Regions from separate parts of the Streptomyces sp. CAU 1734 genome, predicted to be linked through region 1. Evidence: riboswitches for the same ligand, from Rfam matches in the RefSeq annotation. Region 1 holds a riboswitch; each other region holds the start of a gene.

The links. A riboswitch is a leader RNA that binds a small molecule or an ion and turns the genes downstream of it on or off. The one in region 1 is predicted to bind cyclic di-AMP.
Positions count from the first base shown of each region.
Region 2: linked by a shared signal. The riboswitch ahead of AAFN69_RS27005 (C40 family peptidase) and the one ahead of AAFN69_RS17045 (M23 family metallopeptidase) in region 1 are both predicted to bind cyclic di-AMP.
Region 3: linked by a shared signal. The riboswitch ahead of AAFN69_RS12625 (LysM peptidoglycan-binding domain-containing M23 family metallopeptidase) and the one ahead of AAFN69_RS17045 (M23 family metallopeptidase) in region 1 are both predicted to bind cyclic di-AMP.
Region 4: linked by a shared signal. The riboswitch ahead of AAFN69_RS20705 (transglycosylase family protein) and the one ahead of AAFN69_RS17045 (M23 family metallopeptidase) in region 1 are both predicted to bind cyclic di-AMP.

Region 1 covers NZ_JBDQQP010000008.1:100,815-104,162, reverse strand. The annotation lists gene AAFN69_RS17050 (GntR family transcriptional regulator) at 1-444, opposite strand, end outside; gene AAFN69_RS17045 (M23 family metallopeptidase) at 858-1,622, opposite strand; cyclic di-AMP (ydaO/yuaA leader) riboswitch at 1,636-1,797, opposite strand; gene AAFN69_RS17040 (pitrilysin family protein) at 2,053-3,348, opposite strand, start outside.
Region 2 covers NZ_JBDQQP010000015.1:107,547-110,894, reverse strand. The annotation lists cyclic di-AMP (ydaO/yuaA leader) riboswitch at 1,060-1,259, shown strand; gene AAFN69_RS27005 (C40 family peptidase) at 1,263-1,739, shown strand; gene AAFN69_RS27000 (ATP-binding protein) at 2,181-2,612, opposite strand; gene AAFN69_RS26995 (helix-turn-helix transcriptional regulator) at 2,860-3,348, shown strand, end outside.
Region 3 covers NZ_JBDQQP010000005.1:447,151-450,498, reverse strand. The annotation lists gene AAFN69_RS12630 (SGNH/GDSL hydrolase family protein) at 1-422, opposite strand, end outside; gene AAFN69_RS12625 (LysM peptidoglycan-binding domain-containing M23 family metallopeptidase) at 604-1,605, opposite strand; cyclic di-AMP (ydaO/yuaA leader) riboswitch at 1,610-1,765, opposite strand; gene AAFN69_RS12620 (tyrosine-protein phosphatase) at 2,402-3,217, shown strand; gene AAFN69_RS12615 (DUF6126 family protein) at 3,251-3,348, opposite strand, start outside.
Region 4 covers NZ_JBDQQP010000010.1:185,673-189,020, reverse strand. The annotation lists gene eno (phosphopyruvate hydratase) at 1-483, opposite strand, end outside; gene AAFN69_RS20705 (transglycosylase family protein) at 1,069-1,782, opposite strand; cyclic di-AMP (ydaO/yuaA leader) riboswitch at 1,786-1,958, opposite strand; gene AAFN69_RS20700 (transglycosylase family protein) at 2,247-3,161, opposite strand; gene AAFN69_RS20695 (cytochrome P450) at 3,321-3,348, opposite strand, start outside.

The DNA of each region.
Region 1 (3,348 bases):
GGTGAGCATGGTGATCAGCCCCGGACTGCCGGACGCCTGGACGAGGGTCTCGTGGAACCAGCCGCCGAGGGCCCGCAGATCCTCGCTGTGACCTCGGCGGGCCCGCTCCCGGCCGAGCCGCACCAGCCCGCGCAGCACCTTGAGATGCGCCTCGGTGCGCCGCCGGGCGGCTCCCGCCGCCCCCAGCGGTTCGAGCAGCGTCCGGGCCTCCAGCAGATCGGCGGCCTCCTGCGCGGTGGGTTCGGCGACGGCGGCACCGGCATGGCGGCGGATGGTGACAAAGCCCTCGGACGCCAGGGTGCGCAGCGCCTCGCGGACCGGGACGCGGGAGACCCCGTAGCGGCGGGCGAGCTGTTCCTCGGCGAGCCGGGTCCCGCGCGGGAATACCCCGGAGACGATGTCGTCGCGAATCGCCGTGCAGACCGAGTGCGCGGGCACGCGCATAACCGAACCTCCGCTTCAATCCGCTGAAAACGCGAGCGAAACGCGGCTGACCGCGTTTGTCCGGTGACTCTATTGCAGCCATCCGGGGTTTCCGGGGGAACAGCGGAAACCATGGATGTCTTTTGGCCGGTCCGGCACGGATGAACCGGGGCCGGAGTCGCGGAATGCCCGGCGCACCCGGGGATCGCGGGCCTGCGCACCCGGGGACCGCGGACCGGCCGCGGGACCGTGCCCGCCGGACATGCGCCGGGCCGGTATCGGCGGCGGGCCGGCGGGCCGGCACCGGCGGTGATGCGGCGGTGCGGCGGTGCCGAACGGCTCAGGGGCGGGTTCCGGGGGTGATTGCCCCCGGAACCCGCCCCTGAGCACTCCCGCCCGGCCGGGAGCGCGGCCCCCGGCCCGCCGGGCCGGTGTCAGATCGCGACGCCGTGCGCCCGCAGATACTCGATCGGATTGAGGTCGGATCCGTACTCCGCCGTCGACCGGGCCTCGAAGTGCAGATGGGCGCCGGTGGAGTTGCCGGACGAGCCCGCCTGGCCGATCTGCCGCCCCGCCGTGACCTCCTCGCCGACCGCGACCTGGATGGAGGCGAGGTGCCCGTACTGGGTGAAGGTGCCGTCGAACATCCGGATCACGACATTGTTGCCGTAGGCGCCGCCCCAGCCCGCCTCCACGACCGTGCCCGTGCCGACGGAGACGACCGGAGTGCCGTGCGAGGCGTGGAAGTCGATGCCGGAGTGACGGCCGGAGGACCAGAGCGAGCCGCCGGATCCGTAGGCCGTGGAGACATGGGAACCGGCGACGGGGAGCGTGAAGGTGTTGAGCCGCTTGCGCTCGGCCTCCCGGGCGGCGCGCGCCTCGGCCTCGCGGAGCTCCTTGGCGCGCGCCTCGGCCTTGCGCCTGGCCTCCTCGGCCTGCCGGGCCGCGGCCACGGCCTCCTGCTTCTGCGCGACGGCCTGGCCGGCGACCTCGTCGGAGAGCGTGTCCGGGTCGGCGGCGAGGATCAGCGTCATCCCGGTGTCGTCGGGAGCGGCCGTACCGGTCTCGGCGGCCACCGCCGTGGTGGTGAGACCGGTGCACACACCGGTGGCGAGGGTGGCGACACCCGCGAAGCCCGCGCCTCTGCGTGTCATCCGGCTCGGGGCACGGTGCTTCCCGGTGGGGCGGTCGAACGCCATGAAGGGGGCGGTCCTTTCCTTCCTTCTCGCCTACCGGGTTAGCTGACGGGTTCGGAGCAGGAAGGTCTCCTACGGGCGTCTCCGCGCTGCCGCGGACGGGCCCGATTCACCCCGGGGGATATGGATCCCCGGCTCCCCTGGCTCGCGCCGGACGGGGACTCGGCGATGACTGTCCGTGCCGCGGATGCGGCGTACTGCGGGCGAACAGCCGGACCGACGCTAAGCGCGCGGCCTTTCGATCACCAAACAGAGATCGATTTTTGTTGCGCATGCCACAAGGCAGACGGGTGAGTACCCCATAACAATCCACCAAATAGGACATAAGCGAGAACCCCGGCATCCATGTGATGCCGGGGTTCCCTCCGGTGGACCGGATTCCCGGGCCCGGTTTCCCGGGCGATCCGGGGCGATCCGCCCGGCGGCGGCTCAATCAGCCGGTGACCACGGTCACTTCGCCGATACCGAGCGCCTTGACCGGCTCGGCGATCTGCGCCGCGTCGCCGACGAGCACGGTGACCAGGCGGTCCTGCGGGAAGGCGCTGACGGCCGCCGCGGTCGCCTCCACCGTGCCGGTCTCCGCCAGCCGCGCGTACAGCCGGGCCTGGTAGTCGTCGGGCAGATGCTGCTCGACCTGGTCCGCCAGGGTGCCCGCGACCGATGCGGCGGTCTCGTACTTCAGCGGCGCGACACCGACCAGATTCTGTACGGCGACATCCCGCTCGGCGTCGGTGAGCCCGCCCTCGGCCAGGGTGCGGAGCACCTTCCAGAGGTCGTCCAGGGCCGGACCGGTGTTGGGGGTGTCCACCGAGCCGCTGATGGCCAGCAGCGAGCGGCCCGAGCCGTCCGGACCGGAGCGCAGCACCTGGCCGTAGGCGCGGACGCCGTAGGTGTATCCCTTCTCCTCCCGCAGCACCCGGTCGAGCCGGGAGGTGAGGGTGCCGCCGAGGCAGTAGGTGCCGAGCACCTGTGCGGGCCAGACGCTGTCGTGCCGGTCGGGACCGACCCGGCCGATCAGCAGCTGGGTCTGCACGGCTCCGGGGCGGTCCACGATGACGACCCGGCCGGTGTCATCGGCGGTGATCGGCGGGATGGGACGGGCCGGGGCGGTGTTTCCCGTCCAGTCGCCGAGGGTCTCGGCGAGCACCGCGTCGAGGTCGACCCCGGTGAGATCGCCCACGATCACCGCGGTGGCGGTGGCCGGCCGGACATGGGCGTCGAAGAAGGCGCGCACGGCGGCGGAGTCGATCCGCGCCACGGTCTCCTCGGTCCCCTGGCGGGGGCGGGACATGCGCAGGGAGCCGGGGAAGAGCTGGCGGTACAGCTCCTTGGCGGCGCGGCGCCCCGGGTTGGCCATCTCGTGCGGGATCTCGTCCAGCCGGTTGCGCACCAGCCGCTCGATCTCGCCGTCCAGGAACGCGGGGGCGCGCAGCGCCTCGGCGAGCAGGCCGAGCGCCTTGGGGAGCCGGGAGACCGGCACCTCCAGCGAGACCCGGACACCGGGGTGGTCGGCGTGTGCGCCCAGGGTGGCGCCACAGCGCTCCAGCTCGGCGGCGAACTCCTCGGCGGACCGCTTGTCGGTCCCCTCGGAGAGGGCGCGCGCCATGATGGTGGCGACCCCGTCGAGACCGGCGGGCTCCGCTTCGAGCGGTGCCTCCAGATTGATCTCGACCGCGACGACCTGCTGTCCGGGCCGGTGGCAGCGCAGTACGGTCAGGCCATTGCCCAG
Region 2 (3,348 bases), on a different contig from region 1:
TCTTCACCGTCCCGCCGAGTTCTCGGGTGATCCTTGCGCCCAGGGGGCCATCGGCAACAGATCGAACGAATGTTTCTTTACCGAACCGATAGCCGGAGCGTGAAGTACCGCTGAGCGGTGCATACCCGGGAGGGGGTGGACATGAGCACAACCAGCCATCCCCTTTCGGCCAGGTTCGCCCACCGGCGGGCGGACGCGGACCGCGGCGGGCGAACACCGGCCCGGGAGGGAGCGGTTGCCGCGCGGTCCGGCGCGGGCGGCGCGGCGCGGGGTGGCCGGATGCCCGCACGGGGTGGCCGGATGCCCGCGCGGTCCGGCGGCGCGCTCCGGCGGAACGGCTCGGGCGGGATCGCCCCGGCGCGGCTCCGGTGCTCATCCGCCGGGGAACGCCGGCCGGAGTCCGCTGCCGTGCTCCCCCGGCGCGCGGCACCGGCCCGCGCTTCGGGAGGACGGCCGCCTCCGGACCCCGTGAGGCCGTGCCCGGGGGTGATATCACCGGCCTCGGAGCAGATGTGATCGATCCGACAGAGGGGTGTGAAGGACCGTTCCGGCACCCCGTCGGCCCATCCGCACCCGGCCCGGACGGCGTCGGCACCGCCGGCGGCACCGCACCCGGGACCCCCGCCGCGCAAGTCCGCGCCCACCTCGGGGGATCCGCCCTCCCGAGCCGGGCCGCCTCCGCCGCCCCGCGGCCGGCCGAGAGGCCCGGCCGGCGCCCGGCGGGTCGCCGCACCCCCTCGCAGGGCATTCCGGCGGTTCGGGCCAGGGCCTGTCAACCGCCGTTCGAGTACCAGGAAAGCTAGTCCGTTTGATGTACGCACCACCAGGCTGGCGACTACGGTCGAGTTGCGCATCATGATGTTCGATCTTCCGGAGAGCCGTATTCCGGTGCTGGTACGGGCATGGTCAGGTGTCGATGGCCGGACTCCGTGAGGGGCATGTCCACCTGAACAGAGCAATGGTGTTAAAACTCACATATCGCCGTTTCAGCTCGGAAATCCGGCACGTCGTGGGTCAAGATCCCTGGGACGACAAGCCCCCGTCACCTCGGCGGGGCGGTCCGGGCGGACGCCGAATCCTGCCGCCGCTCCGGATGACTGGTCGACAGAAGTGCTTCGGCAGGAGTGGAGGACCCAAGCAGTACGGGGCATGCCGGAAGGTCCGGAAGTCCCTCGGGGTGAAGCCGCGTCATGCGGCCGGGCACCTTCGTCCGCCCGAACCCGACAGGTCATCCTTCACAGGCGGCTGACGAAGGGTCGCGCATGAGTGCGCAGAACACCGTCCCGTTTCTGATGAGCCGGGCGGGGGCCGTATCGGCCCTCACCCTTGCCGCCCTCGGTGGATCGTTCCTTGTGCCGGGCGGCACGTCCGAGGCCCACGCCGCGTCGTCCCACGCGGGCAAGGCGCTGAAGGTGGCGGCGTCGAAGAAGGGTTCGCCGTACAAGTACGGCGCCGCAGGGCCCTCCCGCTTCGACTGCTCCGGGTTGACGCTGTACGCCTTCAAGAAGGCGGGCAAGAAGCTCCCGCGTACCGCACAGCAGCAGTTCAACAAGACCAATCGCGTCTCCAAGTCCTCGCGCAAGGCTGGAGACCTGGTCTTCTTCCACTCCGGTGGTTCCGTCTACCACGTCGGGATCTACGCCGGGAAGGGGAAGGTCTGGCACTCGCCCAAGCGGGGCTCCTGGGTGAAGCTGGACAAGATCTGGACCAAGAGCGTCAAGTACGGCCGGGTCCGGTGACGGCCGGCCACTGAATCCGATGGGCGCGTACGAGCCAGGTCCGGCGCCGGACCGGCTCGCCGCACGCCGGCGCACGGGGAGAACACCGCCCCGCCGGCCGTGAGCGCGGTCCCCACCGCTCACGGACCGGTCGCCGGGAGTTCCGAACCATTCAGTACCGCCAGTACCGCTCGAATCACCGGTGAGCATCCCTGAACCACCGGTGAGCCGGCTCCGCCCCGCCATGAGCGGGCACCCGAGCCGTCACCACCGCCCGTGCCCGCCGCCGGATGAGCCCCGGCGGCCGGCGCGGGAGGTGCCGCGCGCGGCCATGCGCACGGCGCCGGCCGGGTCATGGGCCCGCCCTCACCGGCGCGGGCCCTTTCCTCCGTGTACCGGACCGTCCGGGAGCCTGTCGCCTGTTGTCCCGGGGCGGTCCCGGATTCCGTGCCCCCGGCCGTCTCAGCGATCGTGCGGGGCGGCCCACGGCAGCACGATCCAGACGGTCTTGCCGCCCTCCGGGGTGGGCGAGACCGAGAGCCTGCCGCCGTACTCGGCGGTGAGGCTCCGTACGATCGCCACCCCGCGGCCGTTGTCCTGGCGCACCGCGGCGGGCAGCCGCTGAGGCCATCGCGGATGGCTGTCGGTCACCCCGATGCGCAGCTCGTCGTCCCGCTCCAGGGTCAGTTCGACGGTGAAGGTCGGCGACTGGCCGAAAGTGTGCTGCACCGCATTGGTGGTCAGCTCCGAAATGATCAGCCGGATCGTGTCAACGGCTTCGCTCCCGTCCGGCAGACCCCACTCGCGAATCACATCGGTGACGAATCTCCGTGCCGCGGAGACCGAGGCGGGATCGCTCGGCAGAGTGACGGAGGCTTCCTGAAGGTCTGCCATGGCGACGCCAACCCTTTCCCACCGCGGCCGGGCTCCGAACTCGAAGCGGGGAATTACGCGGACGGCCACGGCTTTCGCTGAGCGCCAGACTGCCACTCCATGCCCCGCCACAGGTGGCGATCCACCAAGATGTGCATATATCTGTCGCTCAAAGCGGTGAACTCTACGACGTGAGACCGTTTTTGGGCACACAAGCGCATTTTGATCGCGGGCAGACCGAACAGACGAGATGACGGAAGGGAGCCCCATGCGTCATCACGGCCCCGAGGTGCGCCGCCGCAGACTGGGCGGGGAACTCCGCCGGCTGCGCCTGGCCGCACGGCTCACCAGTCGCGGCGCGGCGGAGCTGGCGGGCTGGCACCAGTCGAAAGTCAGCCGGATCGAGACGGGGCACAGCGGTGTGCGCGCCGCCGATGTGCGGCTGCTGCTCGATCTGTACGACGTCACCGATCCGGGCCTCCGCGCGCTGCTGGAGGCCCTGGCGGGTGCCGCCGACACCACGGGCGGCGGCTGGTGGCATGCCTATCGCGGGCTGCTCCCGCCCGAGTACCGCGATTTCATCGGCCTGGAGGCACAGGCGAGCGCCGCGCGCACACTGGAGACCTCGGTGGTGCCGGGACTGCTCCAGACGCCGGAGTACGCCCGCGCGGTGACCCTGGCGACCCTGGAGGATCTGCCCGCGGAGACCGTCCGCGCGCTGGTGGAGGTGCGGATCGCCCGGCAGCGGGTGCTGAGC
Region 3 (3,348 bases), on a different contig from region 1:
AGATGGCGCAGCACCGGCACGCCCCGGGTGTCGAAGCCGGTGGTCACCATCACCGTGCCGACGGCATTGGTGAGGTCCGCCACCGCGCGCTCGAAGCGCTCGGCCACATCGTCGGGGTCGCTGCCCGGCCGGATGATGTCATTGCCGCCGGCGCAGAACGACACCAGATCCGGGGCGAGTTCCCTCGCGCGCGGAACCTGCTCCGCGACGATCTGGTCGAGGAGCCGTCCGCGCACCGCGAGATTGGCGTACCGGAACGTGTGTTCCGGCCGGCGGTCGGCCAGCAGAACCGCGAAACGGTCCGCCCAGCCGACATGGGTTCCACCGGGTCCCGGGTCTCCCACGCCCTCGGTGAAGCTGTCACCGATAGCCGCGTACGACCCGATTCCGCCCTCTGTCTCTGTTCTCGAATCGTCTGCCACAAGAACTCATCTTGTCCTTACAGATGTGACCTACGCGACCGTAAGGAGGGGTTGACGGCGGGTGATCTATCCCACCGGTGATTTTCGGCCCACCCGGGAATACTCGTGGGTGAAGACCGATCCCCCCGTACCGGCGGGGGTACGGGGGGATCGGCGGAAGGCGCGGTGGACGCCCGTGGCGTCAGAGGGAGACGCCGTGCCCGCGGAGGTAGGCCAGCGGGTCGATGTCCGTGCCGTAGCCGGAGCCGGTGCGGATCTCGAAGTGCAGGTGCGGACCGCTGGAGTTGCCGGTGGAGCCGGCGAGACCGATCTCCTGGCCGCCGCTCACGCTCTGGCCGGCCGAGACGGCGAGGGAGGAGAGGTGGGCGTACTGCGAGTACTTGCCGTCGGTGTGCTGGATGACGACCTCGTTGCCGTACGCGCCGGACCAGCCGGCCGAGACCACGGTGCCGGGGCCGACGGACTTCACGCTGGTGCCGGTGGGCACGGCGAAGTCGATGCCGGTGTGGTAGCCGCTGGACCACATGGCGCCGGAGACGCGGTAGGAGGTGGTGACGCCGGCACCGGCGATCGGGGCGGTGTAACCGGAGGCGGGGGCGGCGGGCTCCGGCTCGGCCGGGGCCTCGGCGGCGGGCTCCGGAGCGGGAGCCTCCGTGACGGGGTCGGCGGCCGGGGCGGAGGTCTCCCGGGCGGCGGCGGGGGCGGCCGGGGCGGCGGGCTTCTCGTTGGCACCGGCGTTGCGAGAGGCGTCCCGCGAGCCGTCGCGCGAGGAGCGCTCCGCGTCCGGGGTGCCGGCCGCGGCGGCGGAGCCGATGCTCAGCTCGAGGCCGGGGTGGATCAGGGAGGGGTTCCCGCCGACGGCGGCACGGTTGTCCTGGTAGAGCTGCTTCCAGCCACCGGTGACGCCGTGGTCCTCGGCTATGCCCGAGAGATGGTCGCCGGCGACGACCCGGTAGGTGCCCGCCTCGGACTTCCCCGCCGGGGCGGCGGCCGGGGAGCGCTGCTCCGCGACGGCCGCGGCGGGGGCGGTGACAGCGGCCGGGGCGGCGGCCGGCTCGGCGGCCTGTGCGCCGGTCGCGCCGAGAAGCGGAAGCGCGATGGCGGCGCCGCCGGTGCTCGCGACGACGAGGCCGCGGGTGATGGTGCCGGCCTTGGGACGGCGGTGCTTACCCTTTGCGGGCATGGGGTTTTCCTCTCCGGCGCCTGCGAGGTGAGCTGTCGGGTTCGGGCTGGAGATGCCCGGCCGTGCGGCTGCACGACTTCACCCCGAGCCGTCCGGTTGCCCGGCCGACGTACTACCTGGGTCCCCCGCTCCTGCCACGCGTGGATGTCGGTTGGGAATCCGGGGCGGCGGCAGGATGAGGCGGTCCGCCCGGAATTTCCGTGACCGTAGACGAGCGGAGAGGACCGGAACAAGCCGCTCCGCTTCCACTTCCGCCTTCCCCATGATCACCGTGGGGCATCCGCGGTCACTCTCCGTCGAGACCGCGGCGCCAACTCCCCGACCGGCATCGCGATTGCCCCGCCCCGCGACACCCCGTCGCCGCCACACACCGTCACCACTATGATCCTGCTCACGAGCACCGCCCCAAACCCCTTGCAGATGGGGCGCGTTATGCGCAATCCACCAAAGCGCCCATAAATCACAAATGCCTCATTCAGGTGGTGCCGGATCCAGTGACGGGCGGCCCGGCCCGGCACGATCCGGAGGAGTGCGGGCAGAGCGCCGAGGAAGTACGGACTCCTGATCCCGCACCCACGCGCACGGCAGCGCGGCGCGCGCGTGAACGGCGGGGAGTGTGCCGCGAGTGCCGTCGCATGCGCCCCGGGTGTGCCATATCGCCGCAATGCTCCCGTGACACCACGGCAACGCTTCCTCACGCGAAAAGAAAATGATTGCCCGAGGAATCAATGTCGTATCGTCGAGAAAACGCCATGTCGGCGAGGAGCGCCGACGGCAGCGACCCTCAGGAGACTCCGTGACGCAGCAGCTGCCGCAGGTTCCGTCGACCGAGCCCGAGCTGGCCGGGGTCCGCAACTTCCGCGATGTGGGCGGGCTGCCGGCGGTGGACGGCCGGCAGGTGCGGTACGGACGGCTCTTCCGCAGCGGTCATCTGGCCCATGCGACGGAGAGTGACGCGTCGTTCCTGGGCACGCTGGGTCTCCACACCATCTTCGACTTCCGCAACTCCGCCGATCTGGTGCTGGAGGGGCCCGATGTCGAGCTGCCCGGCGTGCGCAATGTGAACATACCGCTGAGCGACCCGGCCGACGGCGCGGAGTTCTGGGAGCTGGTCCGGGCGGGGAATCTGGCGCAGCTGCGGGCGGTCCTGGCGGATGGCCAGGGCGCGGCGCGGATGACCGAGTCGTACCGGTCGATCATCGCCGAGCGGACCGCCGAGCACAGCCGGGTCCTGCACGCGCTCGCCGAGGACAGCGTCCCGGCGCTGATGCACTGCGCGGCGGGCAAGGACCGCGCGGGGCTCTCCATAGCCGTGTCCCTGCTCGCCGTCGGGGTGGAGCGGGACGCCATCGAGGCGGACTATCTGAAGTCGAACGACCCGCACCGCCGCTATCTGGTGCGCCGCACGGACAGCAGCCGTACGGGGATGTCGCCGGAGGTCATGGAGCTGCTCGGCCCGCTCTTCGACGCGCGGGCGGAGTATCTGCGGGCGGCGTTCGACATGATCGGGCAGACCTGGGGAACCACCGAGCGCTATCTGGCGCAGGGGCTCGGGATCAGCCCCGAGACGCGCGAGCGGCTGCGGGAGCGGCTGCTGGACGCCTCCGCCTGATCCCCGGCGCGCGGCGGGCCGGGGCGGCCGGGATCACTTGGCGCCGACCTCGAAGAGCAGATAGAGGAATCCCGCGAAGACATGGCCCGCGATCAGATAGGCGAAGAGCCGGATGATCGCGCCGCGGGGGA
Region 4 (3,348 bases), on a different contig from region 1:
ATTGGAGTCGGCGTGCGAGCCGCCGTTCAGGATGTTCATCATCGGAACGGGCAGCAGGTGCGCGTTCGGGCCGCCGAGGTAGCGGAAGAGCGGCAGGTCGGACGCCTCGGAGGCGGCGTGCGCCACGGCGAGCGAGACGCCGAGGATGGCGTTGGCGCCGAGCGAGGACTTGTCCGGGGTGGCGTCCAGGTCGAACATCGCCTGGTCGATCAGGCGCTGCTCGGTGGCGTCGTAGCCGACCAGCTCGGGGCCGATCTGCTCGATGACGGCGAGAACGGCCTTCTCGACGCCCTTGCCCTGGTAGCGGTTGGGGTCGCCGTCACGAAGCTCAAGGGCCTCGAACGCTCCGGTGGAGGCACCGGACGGAACGGCGGCACGGCCGGTGCTTCCGTCGTCGAGGCCAACCTCGACCTCGACCGTGGGATTGCCTCGGGAGTCCAGGATTTCCCGGGCTACGACGACGTCGATGGACGGCACGAGCATCTCCTTCTGGGATGTGACGCATGGGGTGCAGGGTCTCTTGGCCTTGCGGCAAGAGCCTATCCGGCGGCCGGGGGTCTCCTCGCGGATGCCCGCCCCCTGGGACGAAAAAGCCGGTGCCATCCGCGCGGTCCGGGACAAACAACCCCGCACCTACCAGGGGGTAACGAAAAGAACCCCGGGCCCGGCGCGGACAGGGGGAGTGCGCCGGGCCGGGGTGGCCCCTGGGTCCGGCCCCCGCGCGCGGGGGCCGGGTGCCGGGGTCCGTCCGGGCCGCCCTGCGCCGTTCGGGGCGCGGCACGGCCGGACGGACGCCCGGGGTGGGTACGGACCCGGGGTGCGGTCCCGGGGCGCGGTCCCGGTGGGGGTACGGGACAGCGGATCCGGGTGCGGTCCCCGTCGGGTACGGGACGGGCGGGGCCGGTTGTACGGGTGTGGCCGGTGGGGGCGGCCGGTGCGCGGGGCCGGTGGGGGGACGGCCGGTGCGCGGACGCGGTGCGGCCCGCGGGCCCGGTTCGGCCGGCACCGGAGCCGTGGGGGCGCGGTGCGGGCCGGAGCCGGGCGGTGGTGCGGGCCGCCCCGGGAGGGTCAGCTCAGGTCGAGCTGCTGGCCCGGGTAGATGACGTCCGCGTTGTCCACGATGTCCTTGTTGAGCTCGAAGAGCTTCGCCCAGCCGCCGTCGACCTTCTCGGCCGCGGCGATGCTGCTGAGGGTGTCGCCGGACTTGACCTCGTACTCGCCGTCGCCCTTCTCGAAGCCCTTGGCCGCGGGACGCTCGGAGCGGGTGGTCGGGGCCTCGGCGCGCTGCTGCGGCTGGGCCTGGCGCTCCTGCTTCGGCTGGGCGGCCTGCGGCTGCTCCTGCTTCGGCTGGGCCGGCTGCTGCTTCGGCTGCTCCTGCTTGGGCTGCTCGGCGGCGCCGCCGCCGTACGGGGTGTTCGAGAGGCCCACGCCACAGGACGGCCAGGCGCCCTTGCCCTGGCCCGCGAGGACCTTCTCGGCGATCTCGATCTGCTGGGACTTGCTGGCCTGGTTGGCCTGCGCCGCGTACTTGGTGCCGCCGAAGGCGGCCCAGGTGGAGGACGAGAACTGGAGGCCGCCGTAGTAGCCGTTGCCGGTGTTGATGGACCAGTTGCCGCCGGACTCGCACTGCGCGACCTTGTCCCACTCGGCGGCGGTGGCGGCCGAGGCCGAGGTGGCGCCGATCAGCGGGGCGGCGACGGCAGCGCCGGTGACACCGGCGAAGGCGACGAGGCGGACGGCCCTGGACGGACGGCGGTGCTTGCCCTTGCTGGAAAACAGCATGGTGGATCTCCTCACCGACGCCTGCGAGGTGAGCTGTCGGGTTCGGGCCAATGAGTGCCCGGCCGTGCGTCCTTGCGCACGGCTCCACCCCAAGCCGGTGATCCGCCATTCGTCCTGAACGGCGGGGCCGGCACTTACCTTGGGTCCCCCGCTCCTGCCTTCGGCGCTCTCGCGTCGAGTACTCCCCCCGACCGACGGCAGGATTCGGCGTGACGGTCAGCGGTGCCCGCGATGGCGAGCGGTCAGACCGTAATCACAGGGCTCCCCGATGTTCAAAGAGGGAACATCGGGGAGAAAACGCCCATCCCGCCCCTGACCCGATCCATGTTTCCCCAGGTCGGGGGCGGAATCTCCGATTCCGGTGGGCGGGCCGTGCCACTTACCGCAAAGAGACCCTTGTCTCACTTCGGCAAATATGGACAAAATCCCGCGAACCACACCGGTTTCCGGCCCTGCCCCGGGCCCTACTTCGGGTCGAGGGCCAGGCTCTGACCAGGGTGGATGAGGTCGGGGTCGGCGCCGACCTCCTCGCGGTTGGCCTCATAGAGGCCGGTCCACCCCTCGTCGAGCTTCTGCTCCTGCGCGATGGCCCAGAGGCTGTCCCCCGGGCGGACGGTGTAGGTGCCCGGCTCGGCGTCGGCGCCGTCGACGCCCTTGACGACCTCCACCTTCTTCTCCCCGGCGGCGGTGTCCGCCACGGGGGACCGGCCGCCCGAGTCGCCGCGCGAGACATGGCCGGGCTCGGAGCCCCGGGCCGGGCCCGGGCCCGCCGTGCCGTCGCTCTTCGGCTCACCGGTCCCGGTGGGCGCCGCGGACTTCTCCGGGCCGGAGGCCGGCGACTCCGTCGCGGGCTCGCCCCGGTGCTTGCCCGCGCTGGTCCCGGCCCCCGGGCCGGCGCCCTTCGGCGTGCCGGCGGACGGCTCGGCCGCGGTGGATCTACCGGCGGGGGTTTCGGCGGACTTCGGCTCGGCGGCCGGCTTCGGCGCGGACTTCGGCTTGCCGGCCGCGGGGGCCTTGTCCGGCTTCGCCGCATCCGTGCCGGTGGAACCGGTGCCGTTTCCGGCCGGGGCGCCGTCGGTCAGACCCGCTATGCCGGCACAGGAGGCCCATGCCTTGACGCCCTGGGCGGCGAGCACCTTCTCCGCCACGATGATCTGCTGCGAGCGGCTGGCGAGGTCGGCGCGCGAGGCGTACTCCGTACCGCCGTGCGCCTCCCAGGCGGCCTGGGAGAGCTGAAGCCCTCCGTAGTAGCCGTTGCCGGTGTCGGCGCTCCAGCTGCCACCGCTCTCGCACTCGGCGATCCGGTCCCAGGTGGAGGACTCGACGGCGGAGGCGGAACCCGCGCCCAGCAAGGGGATCGCGATGGCCGATCCCGTCACGCCCGCAGCGACGACGAGAGCGGGGGCCTGACGCGGTCGCCGATGACGGCCATTCCCGGAGAGCATGTGATTGCCTTTCACCAGACTGCTTGAGTCCGGGTGAACGTAGCCGCACTCGAACGTGAGTCACAAGTCGGTGCAGCGGAGATCACACGCAGATCACAGATGTGACGGCGCATCAGTTTTC